Regions from separate parts of the Micromonospora sp. WMMD1155 genome, predicted to be linked through region 1. Evidence: riboswitches for the same ligand, from Rfam matches in the RefSeq annotation. Region 1 holds a riboswitch; each other region holds the start of a gene.
The links. Region 1 has a riboswitch for S-adenosylmethionine ahead of O7617_RS14905 (aminotransferase class V-fold PLP-dependent enzyme). Riboswitches for the same ligand answer to the same signal wherever they lie in the genome.
Positions count from the first base shown of each region.

Region 2: another riboswitch for S-adenosylmethionine. It lies ahead of O7617_RS33150 (hypothetical protein); the one in region 1 lies ahead of O7617_RS14905 (aminotransferase class V-fold PLP-dependent enzyme).
Region 3: another riboswitch for S-adenosylmethionine. It lies ahead of O7617_RS02600 (ABC transporter substrate-binding protein); the one in region 1 lies ahead of O7617_RS14905 (aminotransferase class V-fold PLP-dependent enzyme).

Region 1 covers NZ_CP120742.1:3,264,927-3,274,935, forward strand. The annotation lists gene O7617_RS14870 (S8 family serine peptidase) at 1-484, opposite strand, end outside; gene O7617_RS14875 (glycerol-3-phosphate dehydrogenase/oxidase) at 736-2,553, shown strand; gene O7617_RS14880 (hypothetical protein) at 2,642-3,178, shown strand; gene O7617_RS14885 (FAD-linked oxidase C-terminal domain-containing protein) at 3,270-4,670, opposite strand; gene O7617_RS14890 (DUF4031 domain-containing protein) at 4,739-5,023, shown strand; gene O7617_RS14895 (metal-dependent phosphohydrolase) at 4,995-5,651, opposite strand; gene O7617_RS14900 (FUSC family protein) at 5,758-6,993, shown strand; gene O7617_RS14905 (aminotransferase class V-fold PLP-dependent enzyme) at 6,998-8,173, opposite strand; SAM riboswitch class IV at 8,319-8,439, opposite strand; gene O7617_RS14910 (PrsW family intramembrane metalloprotease) at 8,463-9,944, shown strand.
Region 2 covers NZ_CP120742.1:7,282,591-7,292,599, forward strand. The annotation lists gene O7617_RS33140 (type I restriction endonuclease) at 1-2,738, shown strand, start outside; gene O7617_RS33145 (serine/threonine-protein kinase) at 2,855-4,426, shown strand; SAM riboswitch class IV at 4,502-4,622, shown strand; gene O7617_RS33150 (hypothetical protein) at 4,627-5,253, shown strand; gene O7617_RS33155 (hypothetical protein) at 5,429-6,364, shown strand; gene O7617_RS33160 (GIY-YIG nuclease family protein) at 6,366-7,112, opposite strand; gene O7617_RS33165 (sugar phosphate nucleotidyltransferase) at 7,335-8,189, opposite strand; gene O7617_RS33170 (hypothetical protein) at 8,357-10,009, opposite strand, start outside.
Region 3 covers NZ_CP120742.1:622,785-632,793, reverse strand. The annotation lists gene O7617_RS02615 (Na+/H+ antiporter) at 1-1,136, shown strand, start outside; gene O7617_RS02610 (amino acid ABC transporter ATP-binding protein) at 1,184-1,927, opposite strand; gene O7617_RS02605 (amino acid ABC transporter permease) at 1,924-2,697, opposite strand; gene O7617_RS02600 (ABC transporter substrate-binding protein) at 2,736-3,614, opposite strand; SAM riboswitch class IV at 3,891-4,002, opposite strand; gene O7617_RS02595 (amino acid transporter) at 4,089-6,029, opposite strand; gene corA (magnesium/cobalt transporter CorA) at 6,216-7,346, shown strand; gene O7617_RS02585 (hypothetical protein) at 7,362-7,547, opposite strand; gene O7617_RS02580 (2'-5' RNA ligase family protein) at 7,732-8,247, opposite strand; gene O7617_RS02575 (DUF664 domain-containing protein) at 8,326-8,835, shown strand; gene O7617_RS02570 (SCP2 sterol-binding domain-containing protein) at 8,931-9,338, shown strand; gene O7617_RS02565 (glycogen debranching N-terminal domain-containing protein) at 9,335-10,009, shown strand, end outside.

The DNA of each region.
Region 1 (10,009 bases):
TCCATGCGGCGCCGCGGTTTTCGGTGGGTGCCGCGCCGCTGACCGCCGCGGCTGGTCCGGGGTACGCCTGCCGGCGGGTCGATCGGCGCACGACAAGCGCGGTGAGCGTGGCTACGGCGGCCAGCGCGGCGAGGTACGCCTCGTGGTGCACCGGCGGCACGACCCGCAGCGCGGTGAGCACCCCCAGTGCGACGGCCCCGACGAACCAGACCCGCCCGGTGGCCCGGACCGTTGTCGACCGGGGCACGACGGCCAGCAGCAGGGAGGGCGTGCCCACCAGCACGACAGCCGCCAGGCCGAGCACCGGCCAGAGCCAGCCGACCCGATCCCGGCCGAAGCCGAGCATCACCTGGTCGGTGACCCAGCCGCCGGACTGGACGGCCACGGTGACGGCGACGATCCAGCAGCCGACGAACACGGCCGCCACCGCCGGCCAGGGGGAGCTGCGGTGGTCGAGTCCGGGGTGCGAAGGCTCACCGTGCATCCGAGAACCTTACGACCGATGTCGAACGGTTCGGACGCGGACATCACGACGCGGGTCCGCAGTGATCAAGTGATGAAAAGTAGGTCCTGATCGTCGCAGGCGCCTATTTCTCATCACTTGATCAAGGCGGGAGGGGCGGCCACGCCGCGCGGAGAGGGGCGAAGGTAGCGACGTGGGCGCGCGCTTCGGGTCGGGCGACGAATGTCGACTGGCGAGCACGGGGTTACCGTGGACGGGTGCGTGACCCCAACATCTCCCGCTCCGTCGCCGGCCAGCTCTCGCCGGTCCGCCGTGCGTCCGACCTGCGCCGACTGCGCGCCGAGCGCTTCGACGTGCTGGTCATCGGGGGCGGGGTGACCGGTGCCGGAGCCGCCCTGGACGCGGCGTCCCGGGGCCTCAAGGTGGCCCTCGTCGAGGCGCGCGACCTCGCCGCCGGCACCTCCAGCCGGTCCAGCAAACTCATCCACGGTGGCCTGCGCTACCTGGAGCAGTTGGAGTTCCACCTGGTGCACGAGGCGCTCACCGAGCGCGGGCTGCTCGCCACCCGGCTCGCGCCGCACCTGGTGCGCCCGGTGCCGTTCCTGGTGCCGCTGCCGGCCGGGCGGGGCCTGCGCGACCTGCCGGCTCGGATTCTCCGCCGCTCGTACTACGGCGCGGGTGTGGCCGCGTACGACGCGTTCGCCGGGCTCTTCGGCGGCGGTCGGGGGATGCCACTGCATCGGCACCTGACCCGGGAGAGCGCCCGGCGGATCTTCCCGAGTCTGCGGGCCGACGCGCTGGCCGGTGCGATCCGCTACTACGACGGGCAGGTCGACGACGCCCGCCTGGTGGTCACCCTGGCCCGCACCGCAGCCAGCCTCGGCGCGACAGTGGTGAGCAGCGCCCGTGCCGTCGGGCTGATCCGGCAGGCGCGTGAGGTGACAGGTGTCCGCGTACGCGACCTGGAGGCGCCGGCCGGCTCACCGGACGCGGAGTTCGAGGTGCACGCCCGCACCGTCATCGCCGCGACGGGGGTGTGGAGCGACGACATGTCCCGGATGCTCAACGACGTGGGGCTGCGGCCCGGCATCCGGGTGCGCGCCTCCAAGGGGGTGCACCTGGTGGTGCCCCGCTCGGCGATCACCGGCGAGACGGGACTCATCCTGCGTACGGCGAAGTCGGTGTTGTTCGTCATCCCGTGGGGCGGGCACTGGATCATCGGCACCACGGACACCGACTGGCGGCTGGACCGGTCCCACCCGGCCGCCTCCGCGAGCGACATCGACTACCTCCTCGAACAGGTCAACACGGTGCTGGACCGGCCGTTGACGACCGCCGACATCGAGGGCGTCTACGCGGGGCTGCGGCCACTGCTGGCCGGGGAGGCCGACTCGACCTCGAAGCTGTCCCGCGAGCACGCGGTCTTCGAGCCCATGCTCGGGTTGCTGCTGGTGGCCGGGGGCAAGTACACGACGTACCGGGTGATGGCCTCCGACGTGGTCGACCGTGCGGCCCGTCGGCTCGGTGGGACCCGCCCGTCGCGTACCGCCGACCTGCCGCTGCTCGGCGCCGACGGGTACCCGGCGATGTGGCGGGACCGTGCCGACCTGGCTCGCCGGCACGGCGTCCCGGTGGGCGTGGTGGAGCACCTGCTGGAGCGGTACGGCAGCCTGACCCTGGACCTGCTGGCGCTCGTCGACGCCGATCCGCTGCTCGCGTCTCCGCTGGCCGGTGCTCCGGAGTATCTGGCGGCCGAGGTCGCGTACGCGGCGCGGGCCGAAGGTGCGCTGCACCTGGAGGACGTGCTGACCCGCCGGACGCGGATCTCGTTCGAGACCAGTCATCGGGGGTTGGAGTCGGCGGATCACGCCGCCGAACTGATGGGCGCGGTGCTCGGTTGGGACGCGGCGACCCGGGCCCGCGAGGTGGAGCACTACCGCGCTCGGGTGGAGGCGGAGCGGCAGTCCCAGTTGATGCCGGACGACGCGGCGGCGGACGCGGCTCGGCTCGGTGCCCCGGACGTCCGGGGTTACGCGGCCGATCGTGGTGGCGACGACGATCAGGCGGAGCTACGCACGTCCGCTCGATGACGAATTGCGACGTTACCAATGGGTAACCATCGATACCGACCCGGATGGTGGTTTCGAACGCTACCTACGGTGGGGTAGGTTTCCGCGCGTGCTACCCCGCGCGCGCCCTCGTCTGCTCACACCCCTCCTCGCCGTCGCGCTCGCCGGTGCCCTGACCGGGTGCTCGCTGTTCGACGGCGACGAGCCGGGTGAAACCGTCGCGCAACCCACCGGAGCCGCGGCGGGAGGCGGGTCGCAGTTGGAGATCCCCACCACCGTCGCCGCCGGTCAGGTCAGCCTGGTGCAACGGCTCGGCGAGGACGGCCCACTGCGCACCCTCAGCGTCGAGCGCAACGGTGCCTGGCAGTGCCTCGACTGCGCCGGCGACGGCGTGACCTCCCGGGGCACCCTGGCTCCGGAGTTGACCGAACGGCTCCAGGTGCTGCTCGCCAACCCGTCGCTGGCCGACGAGACCGACCAGGCCCGGCGCTACCGGACCACCTGCATCGACGCGCTGACGTCCAGTCTCATCACCTCGACCGGGCTGATCACCTCGCAGGACTGCCCGGGTGAGGAACGCACGCCGGTCGCCGGTGAGATCCTGCTGCTGCTCACCCAGGCGACCCCGGCCGAGGTCAAGGGCTGACCGCAGCCGGCCGAGGTCGAGGGCTGACCGCAGCCGGCCGAGGTCGAGGGCTGACCGCAGCCGGCCGAGGTCAAGGGCTGACCGCGGAAGGTCAGAGCACCTTGCCCGGGTTGAGCAGACCGGCCGGGTCGAGCGCCGACTTGATCGCCTGGTGCACGCGGACGCCGACCGGCCCGATCTCCCGGGCCAGCCAGTCCCTCTTGAGCAGCCCCACGCCGTGCTCGCCGGTGCACGTGCCACCCAGGTCGAGGCCGAGCCGCATGATCTCGTCGAACGCCCGCCGACCGCGCTCCACGCTCGCCGGGTCGGCCCGGTCGACCACGATGTTCGGGTGCATGTTGCCGTCCCCGGCGTGACCCACCACACCGATCGGCACCTCGCACTCCGCAGCGATCCGGGCCACTCCGTCCAGCAGCGCCGCGAGCGAGCCACGCGGCACCGCCACGTCGTCGATCACCAGACCGCCGTTGCCGCCCGGGTACGCGTCGGCGGCGAACTTCTCCATCGCCGGGTGCGCCAGCCGCCGGGCCTGGAGAAGCGCCGCCGCCTCCACCGCGTCGGTGGCCGCGTAGACCTCGTCGGCGCCGGCCGCCTCGCACACAGCGGCCAGACCGGCCAGGTCGTCGGCGGCCCGGGTGCCGGTGTCCGCAGCGGCCAGCAGCAGCGCCTGAGCGTCGGTGCGCAGCCCCATCGGCTGGTACGCCTCGATCGCCCGCAGGTGGGTCTGGTCGAGCAGCTCCAACAGGCTGGGGGTGAGCCCACGAGCCGCGATCTCGGCCACCGCGGTCCCCGCCGCGGCGGTGGACGGGAAGACCGCCACCAGGGTCAGCGAGTCGGCCGGTGCGGGCCGCAGCGCCACGGTCACCTCGGTGATCACGCCGAGGGTGCCCTCCGAGCCGACGAAGAGGCGGGTCAGGTCGTAGCCGGCAACCCCCTTGGCCGTACGCCGGCCGGTGCGCAGCACCTCACCGGAGGCGAGCACCACCTCCAGGCCGAGGACGTACTCGGTGGTCACGCCGTACTTCACACAGCACATGCCACCGGCGTTGGTGGCCACGTTGCCGCCGATCGTCGACGACTCCCAGGACCCGGGGTCCGGCGGGTACCAGAGCCCCTGCTTGGCGACCGCCCCGGCCAGCGCCGCGTTGACCACACCGGGTTGGACCACGGCGATCCGGCTCACCGGGTCGATCTCTCGGATCTCGTCCATCGCGACGGTGCTGATCACCACCGCCCCGTCCACCGCGTTCGCCGCGCCGGCCAACCCGGTCCGCGCGCCCTGCGGCACCACCGGTACGCCGTGTCGCGCCGCCGCCCGCACCACGGCGACCACCTGTTCGGTGCTGCGCGGGCGGGTCACCACGAGCGGGGTGCCGGCGGCGCACAGGTCGGCCTCGTCCCGCTGGTGCATCCGCAGCAGGTCCGGGTCGGTGAGCACGGCGTGGTCGCCGAGCGCGTCGCGCAGGTCGTCGAGGAGATCGGTGGGGGCCATGCAGCCGAGGCTAGGTCGCCGGCCGGCGATCATCAACATGATCGACTGCGCGGGATAGCTTGGGCACCATGCTCTACCTGGACCGGCCTGCCTGGCCGTGGCGCGGTCGGCTGTGGTCGCACCTGATCAGTGACGTCTCGTACGCCGAGCTGCACGCCTTCGCCGAGACGCTCGGCGCGCCCCGGCGCGGTTTCGACAGGGACCACTACGACATCCCGGCCGACCGGTTCGCGGCGGCGGTGTGGCTCGGCGCGCAGGTGGTGCCGAGCCGCGAACTGGTCCGGTTGCTCCGCACCGCCGGGCTGCGTCGCCCGAAGCACCTGGTCAGCCCAGGCCCTCCGGTTCCTCGCTGAGCGCGGCCAGCTCGCGGCGCACATTGTCCCGGGCGGGCTCCTCCCAGTGGGCGGCCGGCGACGGCAGCCGGAACAGCGCGGGCAGGGCCAGCAGACTCGTCAACACCGCCGCCCGCCCGGCCCGGAAGGCCGGATCCGGCACGTGGGCGTACTCCCGGCGGATCGCCGAGGCGTACCGCTCGTAGGTGGCCGGCGGCGCGGCCAGCACGGCGAGGTCCGCGTCGCAGAGCAGCGCGCCGTCCCCGTCGCCGGGTGCCACGGTGTGCCCGGCGGTGAGCAGCACCAGCCGACGCACCTCGGCGACCGCGGACGCCGGCACCCCGAGCCCGGCGAGCACCTCGTCGGCCAACGCGGCGCTGTCGCGTTCGTTGGCGTACCCGGCGGCCCGTGGGTCGTAGACGGCGTCGTGGAACCAGGCCGCCAACCGCACCAGGTCGACCCGGTCGGCGAGGTCGGCGTACTCGTCCACCACGTCGAGCACCGCCGTCAGGTGGGCCACCGTGTGATAGTGCCGGTGCGGCTCGCGCCACCGACCGAGCAACTGCTCCCCGGCCCGGGCGGACGACGCGTCCGGACTCGCGCCGGCGCCTCGTACCGCTGCTCGCCATCGCTCGAGTAGATCAACCACCGCCCGAGTCTGCCGTATCCGCCCGTGACGCGTGGGAACTGAGGATTCAGCGCGCCCACCACGGGTAGTCGCGCCCATGGCCGTGGCCCGGGACAAGCGACAGCCGATGGTGCGACGTACCGCGTTGCGTGACGGGTTGGTGGACATCGACGGTGCCCGGATCGCCGAGGCGACCGAGCAACTGCGCCATCGGAGCCGGGCCACCCTGCACGACCGTCTGCACCGGGTGCGGATGGCGGGCGGGCTGGCCCTGCAGGCCGGGCTGGCTGCCGGAATCGCGTACCTGATCTCGCACAAGGTGCTCGGCAACCCGCAACCGGTCTTCGCGCCGATCTCCGCGGTCGGCACCCTGGCCGCGTCGGTGGGCCAGCGGTTCCGCCGGACCATCGAGTTGATCGTCGGGGTGGGGGTAGGGGTGGCCGTCGGCGACCTCTTGATCTACCTGCTCGGCACCGGGGCCTGGCAGCTCGGCCTGGTGGTCACGGTGGCGATCCTGCTCACCATCTTCGCCGGGGCGAGCGTGGCCATCGTCATCCAGGCGGCGGCCACGGCGGTGCTGATCGTGACACTGAGCCCCTCCACCCAGAACCTGGAGATCCCCCGGTTCGTCGACGCTTTTCTCGGTGGCGGGGTGGCCCTCGTGGTCACCGCGTTGTTGCTACCGCTGAACCCACTACGGGTGATCAACCGGGCCGCCCGGCCGGCGCTCGACCTGCTCGCCACCCAGCTCGACGTCACCGCGGACGGGTTACGCAGCCGGGACCGCGCCGAGATCCAGCGGGCACTGGACCGGCTGCGCGACAACAAGGAGGAGTTGGCCACGTTGGGCGAGGCGATCGAGGGCGCGAAGGAGACCGCGATCCTCTCCCCGGCCCGCTGGCACCGCCGCGACGAACTGACCCACTACGCGGAGGCGGCCGACCCGATCGACCGGGCGATGCGGAACAGCGGCACCCTGATCCGCCGGTCGGTCACCCTCGTCGAGGACGAGGAACCGGTACCCGACTCGATGCCGGACTCGATCGCTCACCTCGCCGAGTCGGTCCGGCTGCTCAAGCACGAGTTCGCCGCCGGGGAGGAGCCGGAGAAGGCCCGGGAGCGGTCCCTGCGGGCGGTCAGCGAGGCCGGTCGGGCGTACGGCGCCGGGGTCGGCTTCTCCGGCAGCGTGGTGGTCGCCCAGATCCGTACCACCGCCAGCGACCTGCTGGTGGCCTCCGGGATCGAGCAGGAGGAGGCGAACCGCTGGATCCGCACCGCCTTCGGGGAGCAGGAGCGGCCGGTCGCCGAGCCGGCCAAGCCCGACGAGACGCCGAAACCGCCCACCGCCCCACCCGTCGGCTGAGCCCTCAGCCCAGTTCGGCGAGCGCGGTCAGCAGCCGGTCCACCTGCGCAGCCGTGCTGCCCAGGCCGACGCTGGCGCGCAGCGCGGTGGGCGGCAGGTCCGGTCGACCGGTACGCGCCGCCGCCTCGCTGAGCAGACGTCGAGCCAGCGGGTGGGCACAGAACAGCCCGTCGCGTACGCCGATGTGGTGCTCGGCCGCCAGCCGCGCGGCCACGTCGCTGGAGTCCCAGCCGACGACGACGAACGAGACGATCCCGACGCGGGGCGCGTCCGGGCCGAAGGTGCGCAGCTCCACGACGTGCGGCAGAGCGGCGATGCCGGTCCGCAGTCGGGTCAGCAGCGCCTGCTCCTGAGCGGCCAGCGCGGCCCGGTCGGCGTCGTCGAGCGCCGCGCACACGGCCGCCAGCGCGACCGCGCCGAGCAGGTTCGGTGTGCCGCCCTCGTGCCGCGCCGGCCCGGTAGCCCAGGTCACGTCGTGGGTCGCCGGTCCGACCCGGCTGGTGGCGCCGCCACCGGCCAGGTAGGGCGGAGCGGCGTCCAGCCAGTCCGCCCGGCCGATCAGCACGCCCGCGCCGAAGGGCGCGTACAGCTTGTGGCCGGACACGGCCAGATAGTCGACGCCGAGCGCGAGCAGGTCGACCGGTGCGTGCGGAGCGAGCTGCGCGGCGTCCAGCACGATCCGGGCGCCGTGCCGGTGCGCCACCCGGGCCAGCTCGGTGACCGGCCACAGTTCCCCGGTGACGTTGCTGGCACCGGTCACGGCGACCAGCACCGGCAGCGCCGGGTTGCTGCCCCGGCGCAGTTCGGTGAGGGCGGCGGCGAGGTCGCGTACCGCCGCGTCCGGGTCGGTGGGCACCGGCAGCCGCACCGAGCCGCGCGGCCAGGGCAGCAGGTTGGCGTGGTGCTCACCCGCGAAGGTGACCACTGTCGTGCCGGCCGGAAGGGCCCTCGCCAGCAGGTTGAGCGCGTCGGTCGTGTTGCGGGTGAAGATCACGTGGTCGTCGGCGCGGGCACCGAAGAAGTCACCCACCGTCTGCCGGGCCTGCTCGTAGGCGAGGGTGCAGCGTCGGGACAACGCTCCCGCCCCACGGTGCACGCTCGCGTACCACGGCAGCAGCTCGGCCACCGCGTCGGCGGCGGCCCGCGCACACGGCGCGCTGGCGGCGTAGTCCAGGTTGATCTCACCCGGTACGCCGAGGACGTCGAGCGGCCCCGACGAGGCCGGCTCGGGCGCGGCGTCGAGATGGGTGGATGGTGCGGGGAGAAGAGTGACGGACACGCCGGGACCTCCGGGGTCAGGGACCCCGGGTGCACTGTCGGGACGGGGTCCGCGCTTGCCCAGCACACCGATCGGGCTGGGCCCGGTCATCACCCGGGGCACCCCACCGCGAACTCGACGAGGGTTGCCGGCCAGCAAGCCGGGGCTTCGCGCTGGCACTCGTGACCTGCGGGCAGCATAGCGGCAACCGATGCGACCGGACCAGTCGGCGGCGGATGGCTACGCTGACCGCATGGCCGACACCCCGCCCGGTTCGCAGCTGCCGTCGCCGCCGCCCGCACCCACCGCCCCGTCCGTCGGCGAGGCGCCCCGGATGCCGCGCCGCCGACTGGGCTGGCGGCGGTTCCTGGCGCTGGCCGGGGTGGTGCTGCTCATCGCCGCCTGCGCGGTGTTCATGGTCTTCACGCTGGGCCAGTCGCTCGGTCTGCAGGCCCTGCTGATCGGTGTGGCCGCCGCCATCCTGCCGGTGCCGGTGCTGGTCGCCTGCTTCCTCTGGCTGGACCGGTACGAGCCCGAGCCGCTGAAGTATCTGATCTTCTGCTTCGCCTGGGGTGCGTTCGTCTCCACCGCCGCCTCGCTCACCGTGAACGACTTCGCGGCAGGCCGCTTCGCCGACTGGGGTCTGCCGTCCGCGCTCACCGGCGTGTTGGTGGCGCCGTTCATCGAGGAGTCGACGAAGGCGCTCGGCCCGATCCTGCTGCTGGTGTTCCGCCGCCGCGAGTGGTCCGGGATCACCGACGGCCTGGTCTACTGCGGGCTGTCCGCGGTCGGCTTCGCGATGGTGGAGAACATCCTCTACCTGGGCGGGCTGGGCTACGCGTCAGGTGTCGACAGGTATGGCCCGGCGACCGGCATCCAGCAGGTCATCGCGATCTTCATCCTGCGGATCCTGCTGTTCGGGTTCGCCCATCCGCTCTTCACCTCGATGACCGGTTTCGGCCTGGGCATCGCGGCGCGGACGGCGGACCGGCGGGTGCGGGTGCTCGCCCCGATCGCCGGCCTGCTGTTGGCGATGATGTTGCACGGCACGTGGAACCTGCTGCCCACGCTGACCCAGGCCACCGGCGAGGCGGTGATCATGCTGTACGGCTTCCTGGGCCTGATGGTGCCCGTCTTCTTCGGCACGGTGGGGCTGGCGGTCTGGTTGCGCGCCTGGGAGGGACGGCTCACCGAGCGCGTCCTGCCGGACTACGTACGCGCCGGTTGGCTGAGCCCGCCCGAGGTGGCCGCGTTGAGCAGCCTCGGCCGGCGGCACGCGGCCCGCAGTTGGGCGCGCCGGGTGGCCGGCGACGCCGGGGTGCGGGCGATGCGCGGCTACCAGTCCGCCGCCACCCGCCTGGCCCTGCTGCGCGACGGCACGCTGCGCGGCCTGGACCGGAAAGCCGCCGACCAGGAACGGACGGCGCGGGAGGAGCGGGAGCTGCTGGACGCGATCAGCGCGTACCGGTCGGTGTTCGTCGGTCGGGACCCGCAGGCCCCGGCCGGGCTCTGGGACGGTAGCCGCTACCACCTGCGCTTCCCGGACGGCACGCAGCGCCCGGTGAGCGCGCCGGACGAGCCGGTGGTGCCGATTCCGGTGGTGCTGACGCCCGCCCCGCCACCTGTCGGTCACGCCCCGCCCGGCTGGCCCGGCCTGCGCCCGCCCGCGCCCTGGCCCCCGGCTCACCACTGACGGCCGCCGGCCCCGTCCGGCGGCTCAGGTCATCGCGGGGCTCCGTACATCGGCGGGGCTCAGGT
Region 2 (10,009 bases), 3.3 Mb from region 1:
TCCTCAACGGCATCCCGGTGGCCACCGCAGAGCTGAAGAACCCTCTGACCGGCTCAGGGGTCGAGCAAGCCAAGGAGCAGTACCGGACCGAGCGCGACCCCACCGAGCTGATCTTCTCCCGCCGCGTCATCGCCAACTTCGCCGTTGACCCGGACCTGGTCTTCGTCTCCACCCAGCTGCGCGGCAAGCCGACCCGGTTCCTGCCGTTCAACACCGGTTCGGAGGGCCCAGGTCGGCCGGGTGGCGAGGGTAACCCGCCGGCCACGGAGTACGGGAAGTACGCCACCTCCTACCTGTGGGAGGAGATCTGGCAGCGGGACAACTGGCTCGACCTGCTGGAGCGGTTCATTCACCTGCACAAAGAAAAGAGTGCGGACGGGCGTACCCGAAAGTCCTTGATCTTCCCCCGCTACCACCAGTGGCATGCCGTGAAGAAGCTGACGGCGCACGCCGCTCGGCACGGGGCGGGTCACAACTACCTGATCATGGCCTCGGCGGGGTCGGGGAAGTCGAACACGATCGCCTGGCTCAGCCACCGCCTGTCGTCCCTGCACGCGAACGGCGACGTGGCCAAGCTGGACCCGGACGCGGGGCGGGCCCGCCTGCAGCCTGGCTCGCCCGTCTTCGACAAGGTCATCATTATCACCGACCGGCGGAACCTCGACGCCCAGCTCCGCGCGACGGTTGGCAGCTTTGAGCAAACCGCCGGCCTGGTGGTGAAGATCGACGAGAATCACGGGTCGAAGTCCGAGCAGCTCGCCAGGGCGCTCTCCCGTGAGACGGGCAAGATCGTTACCGTCACGCTGCACACCTTCCCGGCGCTCGAGGAGTACCTCAAGCAGAACCCGACCGAGATCCAGGGCCGGCGGTTCGCGATCGTCATCGACGAGGCGCACTCGTCCCAGTCCGGTGATGCTGCCGCCTCGGTCCGCGCGGTGCTGCGCGACCTGGGCCTGGACGCCGACTCCGACGATCCGGGTGCGACCAGCGCGCCGGCCGCACCTGACGTCGAGGCTCAGCTCAAGGCCAACGCGCGCAAGCGGCAGCGGGCCGCGAACCTCTCCTACTTTGCGTTCACCGCCACCCCGAAGCACAAGACCCTAGAAGGTTTCGGCACGCTCGGTGAGGACGGAAAGTACCACCCGTTCCACACCTATTCGATGCGGCAGGCCATCGAGGAGAAGTTCATTCTCGACCCGCTGCGCAACTACGTCACCTACAACACCTACTGGAAGCTCGTCAACGGCAACCGCGACGAGCGGAAGGTCGACCCGGCCAAGGCGAATCCGCTGCTGGCCCGTTACGCGCTGACCCACGACTCGACCGTCGCCCAGCACGCGCAGGTGATCGTCGAGCACTTCCGCACGCACACCGCCGGGAGGCTTGGCGGGCGGGCGAAGGCGATGGTGGTCACCGCGGGCCGGCCGCAGGCCGTTCAGATGGCCCGGTCGATCAAGAAGTACATCGGCGATCTCGGCTATCCCGACCCGGGCGTCCTGGTGGCTTTCTCGGGCACACTCACCTACGACGGTGAGGAGACCACCGAGGCGAAGGAGAACGGCGGGCTCGCCGAGAGCGCCCTGCCGAAGGCTTTCGCTTACACGCGCGCTGACGACAAGTCCGCCCAGGCCGGCGGAGCCGGGCAGCCCGAGTACCGGATCCTGGTCGTGGCGGAGAAGTACCAGACCGGTTTCGACCAGCCGCTGCTCACCACGATGTACGTCAACAAGACGCTGACTGGCATCGCCGCCGTGCAGACTCTGTCCCGGCTCAACCGCACCGCCGACCGCAAGAGCCAGTCCGACCTGGCGGTGCTGGACTTCGTCAACGACGCCGAGGACATCAAGGAGTCCTTCCGCCCGTACTTCGAGGAAGCTGCCACCCTGCCCTCGGACCCCAACCTGCTCTACACCGCGCAGAGCAGGGTGATGTCTGTGCCGGTCCTCGTCGATGAGGAGATGCAGGCGTTCGCGGCTGCTTACCTGGCTGCTCAGCGGCAGGCCGCCGGCAACACGGCGAAGTGGGAGAAGCTCCACGCGGAGCTGTACCGGCATCTCGATCCTGCGGTGACCCGCTTCGCCGACCTGCTCAACGGCGACGACGAGGACGACCAGGAGACGGCCGAGACCTTCCGGGCCGACCTGAACGACTACGTCCGCAAGTACAGCTTCCTCTCCGGCATCGTCACCTACATCGACGCCGAACTGGAGCGTCTCTACCTCTACGGGCGGCACCTGCTCAATCGGCTGCCGCGCGGTGAGGACGGCGGCGTGGACATCGGCGAGGTCGACCTCAGCCATCTTCGGGTGGAGAAGACCGGTGAGCACGACGTGAGTCTCGTCCCCGAGGGGCCGGCCGACATGAAGGGCTTCGGCGATGGATCCGGCGGTGCCAAGGAGTCGGAGAAGTCGCTGCTGTCGGAACTCATCGACAGGTTCAACCAGAAGTACGGCACGGAGTTCACCGAGCAGGACGTCATCAAGCCCTTCAACGAGGCGCTAGCCGACCCGAAGGTGCGGCTGGCCGCCGTCGCCAACGACGAGGAGAACTTCGGCCACGTCTTCGACCCGGTCTTCGAGGACAAGATGATGGACCACTTCGACAGCACCGCCGACCTGGGGCGCAAGTACTTCGACCCGCAGCAGAACTTCCGCAGCTCGCTCAACCGCAGCGCCCGCAGCGCCGCCTGGCGGCTGATCCGCCGACAGGAGGGGGTCGTCGACGACGCGGTGGCCTGACCGGCCGGTGCCGTCGCGGCGCCAGCGTGACACGCCGCGGCGGCAACCCTGGACGGTGATCGGTTCGACCGCAACACTGACCATCTGGCTGGGACAGTCGCAGGGGTGGGGGCAACGTGCGGGCAGAGCCGATCGCCGGTCGATACGAACGGGTCGAGGAAGTCGGCTCGGGCGGCATGGGGCATGTCTGGCGCGGCTACGACAGCGTCCTCGACCGTGAGGTCGCCATCAAACTGATCCGCGTCGAGGCCGTGCAAACCTCGCAGCAGGCGGAAGAGTTCGCCAAGCGATTCCGCCGCGAGGCCCGCGTCACCGCACGCATCCAACACCATGGCGTGCCCCAGGTGTACGACGCGGTCCTCGATCGCTCATACGACCGGCTCTACCTGGTGATGGAGTTCGTTCGCGGCACCGCCCTGCGGGCCTTCATCGACCCACAGCGGCCGCTGCCGGTTACCTGGGCAGCCGCTATCGCCGCGCAGATCTGCACCGTCCTCTCCCACGCCCACGCCATCCCCGTCGTGCACCGCGACCTCAAACCCGACAACGTTCTGGTCACCTCGGATGGGGCGATCAAGCTCCTCGACTTCGGCATCGCCGCCATCCTGCGCACCGACGTCACCCGCCTCACCGCAACCGGCAGCGCCCTCGGCACCCACCACTACATGCCGCCCGAGCAGATCCAGAACGCACAGGTCACGCCGCAGAGCGACCTGTACGCCCTGGGCTGTGTCCTGCACGAACTCCTCGCCGGGCGACGCGTCTTCGCTGGCGGCAGCGACTTCGAACTGTGGCACCAGCACATCACCGAGCCGCCACCACCGCTACGGACGCTCCGCCACGACGTGCCCGCAGCGATCGAGGAACTGGTCCTCGATTTGCTGGCCAAGGCCCCAGAGGACCGGCCGGCGGACGCCTACGACGTCTACGAGCGGCTGCTGCCTTTCCTGCCCCTACCTGGATCGGCACTGCCCGCCTCCGAGCGCGCGAGCAGCACGATGCCCGACCCGACGCTGGTGTACCGCCGACCCAATGCGCCCCGCCGCCGACCCGCACCCGCTCCCGTGGTCCCGGCGCCGCGCATGTCGGCTGCCGATCCGGCGGCGATCCTGCGGACCGAGGTTCGAGACGCGATCAAGGCCGCCGTTACCCAATCCGATGAGCTGCTGGACGACGAGCGGTTCGCCCAAGCCGCGGATGTGCTCGAGAGCGTCATCGGCCCCGCCAGCGAGGCGCTCGGTGCTGAGAGTCCCCGCGTACTGGGCCTGCGATCACGGCGAGCCGCCATCCTTATCATCGGCGGGGACTTCCGGCGCGCACTGCCGGAGTTCGACGCCCTCGCCGCGGCGTACACCCGTACCGCTGGCCCCACCAGCGAGGACGCGTTGGAATGCCTCCGGCAGGCAGCCCACTGCCGGGCGGAACTCGGCCAGGCCACAACAGCCCTGCGCCAGTTCCGGCAGGTGCTGACGCACGTACGCGCCGCCTCCGGCGACGTTTCCCCCACGGCTCTCGACCTACGTTTCAACATCGGCATACTGCTGGTCTCCGAAGACAAGGCCGCCGAGGCCGCAGACGAGCTGCAACCGCTGCACGACGACCTCTGCGTCGTCTACGGCCCAGACCATGAGCTGACCCGGGAAGTCGCCGACCTGCTTGCCCGGCTCAGACTCGCCGCCGACGGATAGTTCCGCCACCGCCGTTGGCTCAAGTCTCCACCCGCGGAGTTGCTCCCGGCCTCGATGATCTCTATGCTTCCTGGGCGTCAAGAGTGGTCAGCGTCAAGCCTCCCGGCTTGCTGACCCGGCAACCGCGCCACCCGCGCACGGTGCCTCCGGGGGAAGACCAGGTCGACCGCAAGCTGCGGTACGGCAAGAGCGGGTGCCTCGTGGCACCGGAGAGCGAGTTCACCGTGCCGTTCGAAGAGCTGGACCTGACTGCTTTCGCGGTCTGCCTGACCTGCGGGCACCTCCGCGACGGCGCCCCACGCGAGCAGCGGTGCCGCTGCCAGCCGCGTACGCCGGAGTGGGAGCAGCAGTGGGAGGGGCAGGACATCCCCGGTGACCTCGACCTGTGTGTGTTGTGCGTGCGGGACACGGTGACCACCCGAACCCGGTGGTCGTGGCTGGCCTGCGAGACCTGCCGACACGTCTCGCAGGTGGTCGGCGAGCGGTACGGCCACCGCGCCGCACTGCCGCTGGGCCGACACTCGATCATGAACGGCGGCGTGATCCAGCCGCAGACGGCCACGACCACCAAGGTCGCCGCCACGCTGATGGCCTCCGCGCGGCGTGGTAACAAGCTGCGCGAGTGGCAGCAGGTGGAGTTCGCCCGGCTCGCCGAGCCACTACGCCTGACTGCTTCGAGCGTGCCGCTGGCCGAGTGGCAGCGGCACTCGCCGCCGTCGCTTGGAGCGAGCGTTGACGCCTTCGACCGCTACGGGGTCATGCCCGTACCCAACGACCTCAGCAGCCTCCGACAGGCCCAGAACGAATTCCTGTCCACTGCTCGTTGACCGCCAGTCCAGGCGGCTGCTGTTGGCGGTACCCGACATCGCCAACAGCGGCCGCGCTGGTCATCTTCCATCGACGGTCCGGTGATGACGGGCAGCTCGAATGCCGCGGCGTTCGATAGCATCCGGCCATGATGGACAGTGGCGGGCAGCGATGCCGGCGCCTGGTGGTCGAAGCATGACCATCGTTAGTGGTTGGCCGGCGCTGACCGTGGCATTGAGCGACAGAGCCTCTCCAGCGAGGTTGTTCATTCAGGGGCGGTTCGGCCGCTGGCAGGACCTGCAGGCCCGGTATCGGGAATCCGTGGGCTCCCTTGTCGTGCCTGGGAGCCAGGCGAACCCGGGCACCGTCGGCTCGGCCTTCGACTGGATGGTGCGCTTCATGGTGCATCCCAGACCGGATCTGCGCTTGGCAATGCTCGGCGCGCGCACTCCCCCACTCCGGCACGCGGTCCACGAACTGGCGCGCACGCTGAATTACTCCGGAAGCGGCGACAGCCTGGGGACCTCCCGGTTCACCGGGCCGGCCACGGGCAGCGAGGCCGACCATCAACTCGTTGCCCGGGCCTGCTGGGCGCTGGCGCTCCTCACCGACCTGCACCGGGTCGGTCCCACGCCCGGATCCCCGTTGATGGCCCTGGCCCCAAGGTCCATCACCGCCGAAAAGCTCCTTGAGCTCGCCCCACCCGCCGCCCTCGATGAGCTCCAGACCCTGCGTGCCTTCGCCAAACAGAGCCTCCTGCCGTCCCTGTCGACACGGCACGGCGCTTGGGCCGTCGGGCCGACCTTCACCGGATCATCGCTGATGAACGCCGACGCCGACCTGATCGCCGCAGGCCTGCTGCTCGAACTCAAGACGAGCCTCGGCAGCAAGCGCCGCGACGGGACACGGCGGCCATCGCTGGAAGCGCCGACCATCATGCAGCTGCTCGGCTACGTACTGCTGGACTTCCCTGACGAGTTCGCCATCGAGGCCGTCGGCGTCTACAACGCCCGCTACGCACATCTGACGACGTGGCGCCTACCGGAACTCCTGGCTGAGTTGGCGGGCCGGCCCGTTGATCTATGGGAGGAACGTGTGGCCTTCCGTCAGCTGCTCACCACGGGCGGTTAGGTTAGTCCTCGCGTCGGAGACCATCTATGCAGCCCTGGATGAGGGCGGACGCGTCGCGAAAGTCGAGGTCGAAGAACTCGCGGTCCTTACGCACGCGGTAGGGTGCCAGTCGATCGTGCAGCTCAGCCTCTACTGACGGAGCATCCGCGACCACCCACAAAGCGCGCACGCCATACGGGATAACGACGCCTGTCGCCCGGTTGATCTCCTTCACCCGCTCCTCGACGGTCCGCTCGGTGTAGCCAATCTTCAGCATCCGAGGCTGCTCGCGAGTCGACAGCACGTAGATGTAGCCGGCTCCTCGCGGTTCACGTGGTTGTTCTTCGACGAGTCCAGCGAGATGGACCTGCACGTTCGCGTCAGTCAGGAGCGTGAGCTGATTCGCAGCGGTGGCATCGTCGCCGTCATTGATGGCGGTCCGTAGGCGACTGAGCGCATCACCAACTTGTAGGCAGCGCTTACGTCCGGGGCGGCCCAGCTGTTGCCACACGGTGAACCAGTCCCACTGGTCCTGCTTGTGACAGCGCGAGTAGAACCCCTTGACTTCCGACAGGGCCTCCAGCAGTGGCGGGCTGGACTCAATCGGCCCGTTCTGGAGGTAGCTCAGCACGGCCGCTACCGACTGACGTCGTTTCTGCTGGACCTCGGGCTTGACGGGGGCCATCCCGAAGCCCCACTTCTGCACGACCTGCACGCGATGGTCTCGAACTGGAGATGCCACGACCGCCTCCTCCTCCCGTAGCTTCATGCGCCGCCGGATGCGGCGATCCCGGCCACCTCAGCAGCGGCCGGAATGAGCGGGAAGAGTATCCAACATGGCTCACTGGCCGCCGAGCCGGAGCCCGTGCGGAAGACCGGCCGTCCGTGCGCGGCGGGGGCCCAGGAGCCCACAGGGCCGGATGTCGGGCTACCAACCGATGGGGTCAAGGGCATCGGGAAGCTTGGCGACGATGTCGCCGTGCCCCTCAGATCAGTCGCGCGGGCCAGTGACCGTGAGAGCTTGGATTGCGGCTGCAGCGTTATTGGCCGCGAGCCAGCCGGCGGGGTTGCCACAGTCGTGGTACTGGCCGGTAATGGGTTGGATCAGTACGTCGTGATCGCGTGCGAAGGCAGCGACGGCGTCGGTGGCCTGATACTCGCCGTTAGAGGCCGGGGTCAGCTTCTGGAAGTAGGCCACCGCGTCGGCGGGTAGCAGGGTGCGGCTGATGTTGATGTACGCGGTCGGTTCGCCGTAGCTGTCGGGCTTCTCCAAGAGCTCGTCGAGCAGGTGGTGGCCGGCTGCGGCGGTGCGTGGGTGGAGGATGCCGTATCGGTGGGCCTCGGCGCCCGGCACCGTAGCGGCGGCGAGCGCGGCCGGTGTACCAGCGGCGGCCCGGGCAGCCGCGAGGTCGGCGAGGTCGGATCCACCGTCGGCGCGGAGGAGAAGATCGTCCCCGGCGACAAGGAGGAAATCCTCGTTGCCGATGAACTCGGCGGCGATGATGGCAGGCAGCGCGGTGCCGTACCGGTCGTCGCGGGGCTGCTCGAGGAACGTGAAGTCGGCCTGGTGGTGTAGATCGGCGAGAGGCGCGTACTTGTCCTGCCAGCCTCGTGCGCTGAAGTATGCCTTGAGGTCGTGGTCCTCGCTGAGGTAATGGCGCACCTGGCGGCCGGCTTCGCCGGGGGCGGTCACGATCGCGATCTCGCGGGCACCGGCTGCGATGCAGTCGGCGACCGCGTAGGCCAGGACCGGATGGTTGAGGATCGGCAGCATGGACTTGTTGATCGTCTTGCCGATCGGAAAGAACCTGCTGCCCATGCCGGCAACAGCGATGACGGCCTTCACTGACTCGCCTTTCGGTCGGAGGTGCACCGGCCGTCAGGGTGTTGCGACGGTGAGCCGGGACGCGTATGCCCAGTTTACGGTCTGTCGGTCCAGATTCATGGCACATGGAGCACGCGCAACGAGCGGGGACCGCCGGCGGTTCAGTGCCGGCGGTCCGCGGCATCGCATTAACGCGGGGTGGACGGCATGAGCAGGGTGGTGGGAGGACGCTCGGCGGCGGCTGCGGCCAGGGAGCCAGCGTGACGGATCCGGTCCCACGTCGGCGTACGGCGAAGGTCGGGATCGAGACCATGGTGCAGTGCCTGCCGGTAGACGGCGTTCAGCATGGCGTCGTAGTCCCGCGGGGTTCCCCGCGGGCCCTCGACGTACTGGTGGAGAGCGGCGATCCCGACCTCGGCCACCGTGTAATTGCTTCGCCGAATGGCGGCGAGCAGATCGCTGTCGAACGCCAGGCTCTGGTCCGTGACGAGAGGCAGTGCGGCGCGTAGGGCGGCGACAGGGAAGGCTTTGAAGCCGGCCTGCGGGTCGGTGGTGTCGAGTTGCAGGAGGTCCCGGACGGCTCGCTGGTAGAGCAGAGCGGTCGGGACCGGGCCAGCGGGCGGGTAGTAGCCGTGGGAGTCGGGTCGGCGGCGGGAGCCGACGACGACGCCAACGGTGGGCTGGTCGAGGGCAGCGATGTGGAGACCGAGTTGGTCGAGCGGGTAGGTCAGGTCAAGGTCGGTGTAGGCCAAAATGGTGCGACCGGCACCGGCGAGTTCGGCAAGACCCCACAGCACGGCGCCACCCTTGGCGCTGCCGTCGTCGGGGCGAGCCGTGATGGTCACGCGGATCTGCGGGTGATTGGTCTGGATCGTGTGGGCGGCTGCGCGGGCGGATGCGCAGTCGGTGCTCTCGTCGACCAGCAAGAGATCGGCGCGGGCGTCGGGGTGCGCTGCCAGGAGCCAGCCCAGTTGGGCGACCTTGGCAGCAAGCGCGTTGTCTCCGTTGAGGACGCGCGTTAGGCGTTGCGTCTCGGCGCGCATCGGCACGACGATGCCGAGGTCGGCAGGAACGGCCCGGGCCAGGAGTGCGGCCTTGGACCGGGCGGCCTTGATGGCGGCGATCAGGCCTGTGACGTGCAGGTCCGCAGGGATGCTGTCGCGGCGGTTCTTGGCAAGGCCGTGCACGAAGGCGATGAGGAGTCGGTCGTCGTAGTGCGGGAGAGGGCTGTGTGTCTGGTGGCCGGTGAGGTGGTTCGCGACAATGTGCAGCAGCATGCGACCGGTCGGGTCGGCGGCCCAGCATTCGTCAGGGGTGGGTGGGACGTCAGCTCTCGGCCAGGTAGTACGGACGTGTTCGGCGAGCAGGTCGTAGCCGGTCACCAGGGCACGCTGGGTGTCGTCCCAGCGGGCACCGTCGTCGGTGGCTTCGGCTGCCTGCCACGCCTCTTCCCAGCCGCTCTGGTGGGTGCGGGTGGTGCGGGCGGCAGTGACCTGCTGCCAGCGGCTCCGTACGGCGGGCCAAGCGCAGGGGAGGTCTCCGCCGGAGGCGAGAGTATCGGCAGCATCCTCGGTCATGGCGAGGGCCTGACTAGCCTGGGCGGGGGTGTCGGCAGCCGTTGTCATCGCGTCGAACCAAAGCTCGGCGGCCAGCGTCAGTCCGGCGGTGTGGTGGGCCAGGTCGCGGACCGTCTGCTCGCGCCGCGCGATCAGCCCGGCGCGTACCCGGTGGCGGCGGGCACGGGTAAGAGCGGCGGTGGCAGCCAGGTCGACCTGGGCTGTCGGAGCGTGGCTGGCGCGGGCATCGAGCAACGCGATCAGCCCCGTCTCGGCCGGATCGCT
Region 3 (10,009 bases), 2.6 Mb from region 1:
TGATCAACGACGGCACCGCCCTGGTGGTCTTCGCGGTCACCGTGGCTCTGCTCACCCACAGCGCGGAACCGGGCGTGCTGGGCATCGGTGAGGAGTTCGTCGGCGCCAGCGTCGGCGGCGTACTGGCCGGTGTGCTGGTGGGGGCGGCCGTGGTGCTGGTCCGCAAACGGCTCGACGACCCGCTTCGGGAGGGCGCGCTGAGCGTGCTCACGCCGTTCGCCGCGTTCCTGCTGGCCGACGCCGTGCACGCCAGCGGTGTGCTGGCGGTGGTGGTCTCCGGTCTGGTGCTGTCCTACGCCGGTCCACGGGTGATCCGCGCCCGGTCCCGGGTGCTGGCGTTCGCGTTCTGGGACCTGTCCACGTTCCTGATCAACGGTGGGCTGTTCGTCCTTCTCGGCACGCAGATACCCCGCGCGGTGCGGGGCATCACCAGCACCTCGCCCGGGCGCGCCCTGGTGATCGTGCTCGTGGTGACGCTCGTCGTCATCGGCACCCGGCTGTTCTTCGTCTACCTGACCGCGCAGATCGCGAGGCTGCGACGTCGCCGGATCATGGACCCGAGCCAGGGGCCCTCGGCCTGGCGGGTGGGGACAGTCGCCGGCTGGTCCGGGTTCCGGGGCGCGGTGTCGCTCGCCGCCGCCCTGGCCGTACCGACGGTGACCGTCGACGGTCAACCGGTGGTCGAGCGCGACCTGATCATCTTCGTCACCGCGCTGGTGATCGTGCTGATCATGCTGCTGCAGGGCGCCACCCTGCCGCTGGTCGTGCGCTGGGCGGGGCTGGTCGGCGACCCCGGACGCGTCGACGAGACCCGGCATGCCCAGCGCCGGGCCACCGAGGCGGGCCTCGCCGCTCTGCCGCAGGTGGCGGCCGAGGTCGGCGCGCAGGAGGAGTCGGTCCATCGGCTGCGAGCCGAGTACCAGCGGCACCTGGAGGACCTCAACGAGAGCGGCGGGAGCACCGCCGAGGAGCGGCGGCTGGAACGTCAGTTACGCCTGCGCGTCCTCGCCCACAAGCGTCGGGAGGTCACCCGACTGCGCGACAACCGGGAGATCGACGACCTGGTGTTGCAGGAACTCCAGGCCGCCCTGGACAACGAGGAGATCCGGCTGCTGGGGCGCGGACCCGATGAGTGATCACCGGGGAGCCGTGGCGGCTCAGCGCACCGGGGAGCCGTCGCGGCTCAGAGCACCTGGAACAGGAACCGGCGAAGCCGGGGGTGCTCGGCCCGTTCGAAGACCGCCTCGGGCGGCCCGGCCTCCAGCACGACTCCCCGGTCCATGAAGGCGACGGTGTCGGCGACCTGCCGGGCGAAGCCCATCTCGTGGGTGACCACCACCATGGTCATGCCCGCGGCGGACAGGTCGGCCATCACCCCGAGCACACCCTTGACCAGCTCCGGGTCGAGCGCCGAGGTGGCCTCGTCGAAGAGCATCACCTCGGGCCGCAGCGCCAGCGCCCGGGCGATCGCCACCCGTTGCTGCTGACCGCCGGAGAGCTGCGCCGGTCGTGCGTCGGCCTTGGCCGCCAACCCCACCAGGTCCAGTTGGGCCCGGGCGACGGCCTCCGCCTCGTCCTGGCCGAGCTTGCGCAGCCGGCGCAGTGCGAGGGTGACGTTGCGGAGCACGCTCATGTGCGGGAACAGGTTGAACTGCTGGAAGACCATCCCGACCCGCTGCCGCAGGCCGTCCGGGTCGTCGCCCAGCACGCTGCGCCCGTCCAACAGCACGTCGCCACGGTCCGGCTCGATCAGTCGGTTGACGGTGCGCAGGAGTGTGGACTTGCCGGACCCGGACGGGCCGATCACGCAGGCCGTCGCGCCGCGCGGCACGGTCAGGTCGACGCCGCGCAGCACCCGGTTCGGCCCGAAGGCGAGGTGCACGTCGCGGACGTCGAGGCTGACCGAGGTGGTGGTGTCGGTGGTCATCGCCGGTCTCCCTGAACGGTGGCGGGCAACGGGAGGTCGTCGTCCTCGTCGGTCGGCGCGGCGGCCGGCCGGCCGTGGCGCAGCCGCCTGTCGATCCAGTTGACGACGTGCGTCAGCGGTACCGTCAGCGCCAGGTAGAAGAGCCCGGCCAGGAGCAGCGCGGACTCGTTGCCGGTGGTGGCCGCGTAGTCCTGCCCGATCCGGAACAGCTCCCGTTGGCTGGCCACCAGGCCGAGGAAGTAGACCAGGCTGGAGTCCTTGATCAGCGCGATGAGCTGGTTGACCCAGGCCGGCAGGACCCGCCGGACGCCCTGCGGGATGATCACCAGCCGCATCGAGTCGCTCCAGGAGAAGCCGAGCGCGCGGGCGCCCTCCAACTGGGCGGCCTCCACCGATTGGATGCCGGAGCGGAAGATCTCCCCGATGTACGCGGCGGCGATCAGCGACAGCGCCAGGATCCCCAACGGGTAGGGGTCCGGACCCCAGACCTGCATGCCCAGCGGGGCCAGCCCGACGCCGATCAGCAGGATCGTCGCCGCGGCCGGCAGCCCCCGGAACACGTCGGTGTAGACGCGCGCCGGCCAGCGCAACCACCGGCTGCGGGAGATCCCGGCGACGGCCAGCAGCAGGCCCAGCACCGAGCCGAGCAGGGCGGCGGAGACCGCCAGGATCAGCGTGTTCGGTAACCCGACGGTCAGCATCTCGGGCAGCGCCTCGCGCATCGCGTCGAGGTCGAAGAACGTCTCCCAGAGGGTGCTCAACGGATCCATCGGTCGCCTCTCCTACCGTCCTGCTCGCTCGTCACCGCTCAGGAGGCGGCCGACGCCGACGGCGCGGCTGACGTGGCCGCCGACGGCGTGGCCGCGCCGCTGCCCGGCTTGAAGTCCGCCGGGATCGGGCGGCCCGGGTAGTACTGGGCCTGCAACCGGCTCCAGGTGCCGTCCGCGATGACCTCGTCGAGAGCCTTGTTCAGCGCCTCGCGCAGCTCGTCGCCGCCCTTCGCGACGGCGTACGCGGTCGGTGCCGGGCTGAGCTGCTTGGCCGCCACGGTGATCTTGCCGTTGCTGTCGGCGGCCGACTTCTCGCCGATCTCCGCCGGGGCGATCCACGCGTCGGCGGTGCCGGCCTTGAGCTGGTTGATCGCGCCGTTGTAGTCCGGCACCCGCACCGGGTCGAGCTGCTTGCCGGTGGCGTAGTCGTCCTGCACGGTGCCCTGCACCACCACGACCCGCTTGCCGGCGAGCTGGTCGAAGCCGGTGATCGGCGAGCCCGCCGGGACGTCCAGACCGAAGTAACCGAAGTCGTAGCCGTTGCCGAAGTCGACGGTCTTCTTCCGTGCCTCGGTGATGGTGATCGAGGAGCTGCCGACGTCGAACTTGTGGTTGTTGACCTGGGAGAGCAACGCCGAGAAGTCGGTGCCGACGAACTCGACGCGGAGGCCGAGCTTGCCGGCCACGGCGGTCAGTAGGTCGTTGTCGAAGCCGGTGAACCTGCCGTCCTTGAGGTACACGTTCGGCGGGGCGTCGGTGAGCGTGCCGGCCCGCAGCACGCCCGGCTGCGCCAGGCCGTACGGGTTGGCGCCGCTGTCGGACGAGCTGTCGCCGCCGCAGGCGGTGAGCGCGGTGGCGGCCAGGACGGCGGCTGCGCCCAGGGCGGTGGCACGGGTCAGGGCAGGAAGAAGTCGCACGGGTGTCTCCGAGAAGGTCGCGTACCGGCACGCACGGGATGTGCGTCGCCGGCGGTGCGCCCGATGGGCGTACCGGTGAGGGAGGTTCGGGAAGAGGGCTGCGCTAGTGCGTGCTGCCGCGACGACACGCGGCGCTGCACATTCGCATCATGTCCACGTGCCGTCGCCGGATCAGTGCCGGCGAGGGACGACCGACGCGGACGTCCGCGATGCCGGTCGGCGGGGCGGTGCTGAGGATGCGCATGGTTCTCCCGGGTCTGTGCTGACCTGGGTGCCAGGCCACGCTTGCACCGACGTCCTGTCGATGCCTGGTCTTCACCCGGGGCACCCCACCGCGGAGGAGGGTTGCCGGCCAGCGAGCCGGGGCTTCGCGCTGGCGCTCATGACCTGCGCCGAGGCTAGCAGCAGGCACGGGTGGGTCGTCCAGTCGTTATGACCACGCTCACCAGGGGAGACGGGTGGCCGGCACTCCGGTCAGCCGGCGTGCACGTGTGGCCGTCGGCGCGGATCGGGCTCGTGACGGCGCAGGATCTCCCGGGTGACGGAGGCGATCTCACCCTGCCCGAACGCCAGGTAGCGCAGGACGTTGCGGCCCGGGCCGCCCTCGGTCCACTCGAAGTAGATGTGGGGGCGCCGACCGGTCCGGTCCCGGATCTCCAGCAGCAGGGCGGCGAGCGCGTTGGGCACCGCGGAGCTGGTCACACTGAGCACCGAGTGGTGGCCGCCGACCAGGCGGCCGGTCACCACCAATTCGGTTTCGAAGTCCGACGGGTCGGTGACCCGCACCTCCACGAAGAGCACGTCGCCGGCGTCGGGGAAGTCGTTGTCCGCCATGGTCTGCGCCAGCTTGGCCTGGTACTCCGCCTCGTCCCGACCGTCCGGCTCGTGGGCGATGAGGCGGATCCGTCGTCCGTCACGCTCGCTGATCATCCGGGTCGCCACCGGGTCCAGCTCGACGCGGTCGACCCGCAGCTCGAAGGCGCGGGACAACCGGGAGAGCAGCGAGACCACGATGATCCCGCCGATGAAACAGGCCGCGATCTTGACGCCGTCGGGGCGTTCCACCACGTTCGCCAGCGTGGTGTAGACGAAGATCACCGCGATGGTGCCGAACGCGATCGTGCGGCCGCGCTGCCGGTGCCGCACCGCCGCGAGGGTCACGGCCGTCGCCGCCGAGGTGATCAACACCAGAACCCCTGTCGCGTACGCGCCACCCTGCGCGTCCACGCTGGCTTCGAAGACGACCGTGATCAGGAACGCCACCGCGGTGAAGACCAGCACCAGCGGCCGGACCGCCCGCGCCCAGGTCGGCGCCATGCCGTAGCGGGGCAGATAGCGGGGTACGAGGTTGAGCAGCCCGGCCATCGCCGACGCCCCGGCGAACCAGAGGATCCCGATGGTGGACAGGTCGTAGACGGTGCCGAACACCTCCCCGAGATGCGCGTGCGCCAGGTAGGCCAGTGCCCGGCCGTTCGCCGGCCCGCCGGGCTGGAACGCCTCCGGTGGGATCAGGATCGTGGTCGTCACGCTGCTGGTGATCAGGAAGACGCTCATGATCACGGCGGCGGTGGTGAGCAGGCGGCGAGCGCCACGGATGCGGCCCAGCGGTCGCGCCTCGGTGTCCCGCGGGTCGCCCCGCACGCTCGGCATCACGGCCACCCCGGTCTCGAAGCCGGAGAGACCCAGCGCCAACTTCGGGAAGACCAACAACGACAACGCGACCACCATCCACGGATCGCCGTGGCCGGTGGTCAACGCGGTGGTCCAGTCCTCGACCGCGCTCGGGTGCGTCACCACCCGCCACAGCGCGTCGGCGACCACCACCGCGTTCAGCGTCAGGTAGACCGCGACCAGGACGACGGCGATCCCGATGGCCTCGGTGAATCCCTTGAGGAACACCGCGCCCAGCAGTGCCACGAGCAGCAGCGTGAGCAGCACCTCGTGCCCCTTGAGCGCGCTCGGCCAGAACGGGTTCTCGTCGATGTGCGCGGTCGCGTCGGCGGCCGAGAGGGTGATGGTGATGATGAAGTCGGTGGCCGCGAAGCCGAGCAGCACCAGCACCAGCAGTTTGCCCGGCCAGTAGCTCAGCAGGCGTACCAGCATCGCGATGGAACCCTCACCGTGTGGGCTCTCCGCCGCCACCCGTCGGTAGACCGGCAGCGCGCCCAGCAGGGTCACCAGCACCAGCACCAGGGTCGCCACCGGCGAGAGCGCCCCGGCGGCGAGGGCCGCGATGCCCGGCTGGTAGCCCAACGTCGAGAAGTAGTCGACACCGGTCAGGCACATCACCTTCCACCAGGGGTGGTGCCGGTGCTCCGGTGGACGCCCGTGCGGCCCCGGGTGCTGCACGGGTTCCTCCGCGCCGGCACGCAGCAGCCACTCCCGCAGCCGGCCCGCGCGTCCGTCGACCTCCACCGGCGCGCCCCCGTCATACCGCCCCTGGTCACCGTGAGTATCCGCCCTGGGCGACGCGCCCGTCCGCCGGTGCGCGGAACCCACCTCGCCCCACTGCGGGTTTCGCGCTCGGGACACCGGGGAAGCAGCGCCCCCGGGTTGGCGGGAGTGTGCCGGACCGGGCCTCACTGGGGAGGGGACAGGGGCATGGTCGGTGGCCGTCGCTTCCGCCCGGGTGGTGGCTTCGGTCGCCAACTCGACGAGTACGAGACCACTGTCGGCGTGCCACCGTCCACGGAGCCGCCCGCTCCGCCCGCCGGTGGCCTGGTGGACAGCGCCGTCTACCTCCACGGGCACCGGTTCGCCTCGCCGTCCGGCCTGGCCGAGACGTACCGCTGCCTACAGGAGCAGGACGGCGCGATGGCCTGGATCGGGCTGTACCGGCCCGACATCGAGCAGATCACCTCGCTGGCGCGGGAGTTCCGGCTGCACGACCTGGCGGTCGAGGACGCGATCAACGCCCACCAGCGGCCCAAGCTGGAACGCTACGGCGAGACGCTGTTCGTGGTGCTACGCGCCGCCCGCTACGACGACCTTCGGGAGGAGGTCGAGTTCTCCGAGTTGCACCTGTTCATCGGGCCGGGTTTCGTGATCACCGTCCGGCACGGTGAGGCACCGGATCTGGCCGCGGTGCGGCGGCGCATGGAGGTCGAGGCGCAGATGCTCGCCCGGGGCCCCGACGCGGTCCTGTACGCGATCCTCGACCAGGTCGTCGACGGGTACGCGCCGGTCGTGGCCGGGCTGGAGAACGACATCGACGAGATCGAGACCCAGGTGTTCGGCGGCGACCCGAACGCGAGCCGGCGCATCTACGGTCTGAGCCGGGAGGTGATCCAGTTTCAGCGCGCCGCGCGACCCCTGCTCGCGGTGCTCGACGCGCTGGCCGACGGCGCGGGCGGTGCCGACACGGACGAGGAGCTGCGCCGCTATCTGCGGGACGTGACCGACCACCTGACCCAGGTGGTGGAACGCGTCGACGGGTTTCGGCACCTGTTGCAGAACATCCTCACCGTCAACGCCACACTCGTCTCGCAGCAGCAGAACGAGGAGATGCGGAGCCTCACGGCGGCCAGTTACGCGCAGAACGAGGAGCTGAAGAAGGTCTCGTCCTGGGCGGCGATCCTGTTCGCTCCCACGCTCATCGGCACCGTGTACGGAATGAACTTCGTCCACATGCCGGAGTTGCACTGGCGCTTCGGTTACCTGTTCGCGCTGCTGTTGATGCTGCTGGTCTGCGGGACCCTCTATCTGATCTTCAAGCGGCGCGGCTGGCTGTGAGCCGCCCGGCGGGGATCACTCGATGCCGCGCAGGATGTGCCGCTCGTCCTCGATGTCGTCGTCGCCGGCGCTGATCCGGCCGAGCAGGACGGCGGCGGCCCAGATGGTCAGGGGCGTGGCCGCCCCGGTCAGGCCGCCGGCGGTCCGGTCGTCCCGGGTCTGGCTCCGCTCCGCTCGCGGTGGCCTGCGCTGAGCCTGCATAGGCACTGCCCCTCTCGTGGAGGCCGCCGAGGGCGGCGCGGCGGGAGCCCCGCGCCACAGGCCGGGCGAACCACGCTCGGCAGGACGGCATCTACGTCGAACCATCCCACGTCAGAGCGCATAATCACCGCTTGTTTTCAGTTTCCCGACTGACGCCCGCCAAACCGGACATTTCCGCAAAGCGTCAGGGGAGCGGGTGGGCGATGCCCCGCGCGTGGTCGGTGAGGGCCGCCCCGACCACTGTCGCGCTCAGCGGCAACACCTCCAGGCAGCGGCGCACCGCGGCGGCCATCAGCGCGTTCGGCACCCGCATGGAGAGCGTGCAGTGCGGCACCCAGCGGCCCGGCTGGTAGTGCTCGGTCAACGGGATGCCGGCGGCGGTGAGCCGGTCGTGGACCGTGCGGTGGTGGGCCAGTAGCTCCGGGGTGGGCGTCGGGCCGAGCCAGAGCACCCGACCGACGAACTGGCCGGCGTGCTGGAATTCGAGCCGTAGGGGAGCGGCCACCACCGTGCCGTGCAGGGCCGCGGCGACCGCCTCCGGATCGAAGCGGGGCGCCACCGCCAACGAGACGTGCGGACGGTGACGTTGCTCCAGCAGTGAGCGCATGCTCTGCACGCCCTCGGTCTCCAGCGCGTCCCACAGCACCCGGATCCGGCGGGTGGCGTCCGGGTCCAGGTACAACTCCACCGCCGCGACCATTCGATCACCGTACTGGCCGAGGTTTGGGCACCCGCCCTCGGCGGTACCTGACCGGAAACCGACCAGGAGGCGTGCCCGGTGGACGTGAGTGATCTGTTGACCGAAACCTACGACCGGCTGCCCGACCTCGTCCGCGCGGCGGTGGACGGCCTCAGCCCGGAGCATCTGCGCCACCAACCGGCAGGGGGCCACAACTCGATCGGCTGGCTGGTCTGGCACCTCACCCGGGTGCAGGACCATCACGTCGCCGAGCTGCTCGACGCCGAGCAGATCTGGGTGAGTGGCGACTGGGCCGGACGGTTCGGCCTCACCGCCGACCCCGACGACACCGGCTACGGGCATTCACCCGCGCAGGTCGCGGCGGTACGGCCGGAGAGCGCGCAGGCGTTGATCGACTACTACGGGGCGGTCGCGTCGCGTACCGGAGAGTTCCTGGCCGGTCTGCGCCCGGCGGACCTGGACCGCGTCGTGGACGAGGCGTGGGACCCGCCGGTGACCCTCGGCGTCCGGCTGGTCAGCGTCGCCGAGGACGACCTGCAACACGTGGGTCAGGCCGCCTACCTGCGCGGACTGCTCGAAACCGGTTGACCGGGCCGGCACCTCCCGTGGCTTCACCCGTTTCGGATGAGGCGGCCTCACCCGCGAGCGGGTGATCCTGCGGAGAACCGTGGGGAGGGGACCTGATGGGCGCGACGGCAGAGCAGTACCTGCGACAGTTGGACGCCGGTCGGCGCCCCGACCTGCCGGAGACCACAGCGGGCACGCTGCGGCTGGACGTCCGCGGCGACGGCTTCACCGACCACTGGTACCTGACCGTCGCCGATCAGCACGTCCGGGTGACCCGCTCGGCTGACGACGCCGACCTGGTGGTCCGCGCGGACCGCTGGGTGTTCGACCGCATGGTCAACGGTGAGCTGCATCCCGGCGCCGCGATGCTGCGCAACGAGCTGACGATGCGGGGCGAGATGCGCCTGCTGCTGGTGCTGCGGCGAATCTTCGCCGGCCCGGCCGACGCCCGCCACCCTCGGGAGCTGGGCCGGGCCGCCCTGGCGGGTCGGGCCGCGCCGGCCGCTCGGGGGGGTCGGTCGTGAAGCAGGAACTGTTGCACGTCATCGCCGGCAACGTGTTCGCCATCAGCGACGCCCAGGGGGACATCGAGGCCGACGCGCGGACACCCGTCGGTCTCTTCGCGTACGACACCCGTTTCCTGTCGCACTGGGTGCTCACCATCGACGGCGAACGGATCAACGCGTTGTCCCGTGACGACATGACGTATTTCGAGACCCGGTTCTTCCTGGTCCCCGGTGCGGCGAGCCACTACGTCGACGCCGACGTGTCGATCATCCGGCACCGCTCGATCCACGACTGTGCCCACGAGAACATCACCGTGCTCAACCACTCGCCGGAGACGGCCGAGTTCACCGTGCGGTTGGAGATGGGCAGCGACTTCACCGACATCGCGGAGATCGGTCATCTCCGGCGGCGGGTCGTCGAGGTCACCCCCGACTCGGCCAAGCGCCAGCTCGTGCTGCGCTACCAGCGGCAACGGTTCGTCCGCCAGACCACAGTGCAGAGCACCGCTCCGGTCGAGGTGGACGAGCAGGGGATGACGTTCCGGATCCGGGTGCCCCCGGATGGCAAGTGGGAGACCGACCTGCACATCGCCATGAACATGGGCGGCGAAGGCGGCCGGGACGTACGCGCCTCCCTGGAGTCGCACCAGCGGGCCGTGCGGGGCGGGATGCGTGAGGACCTGGCGGAC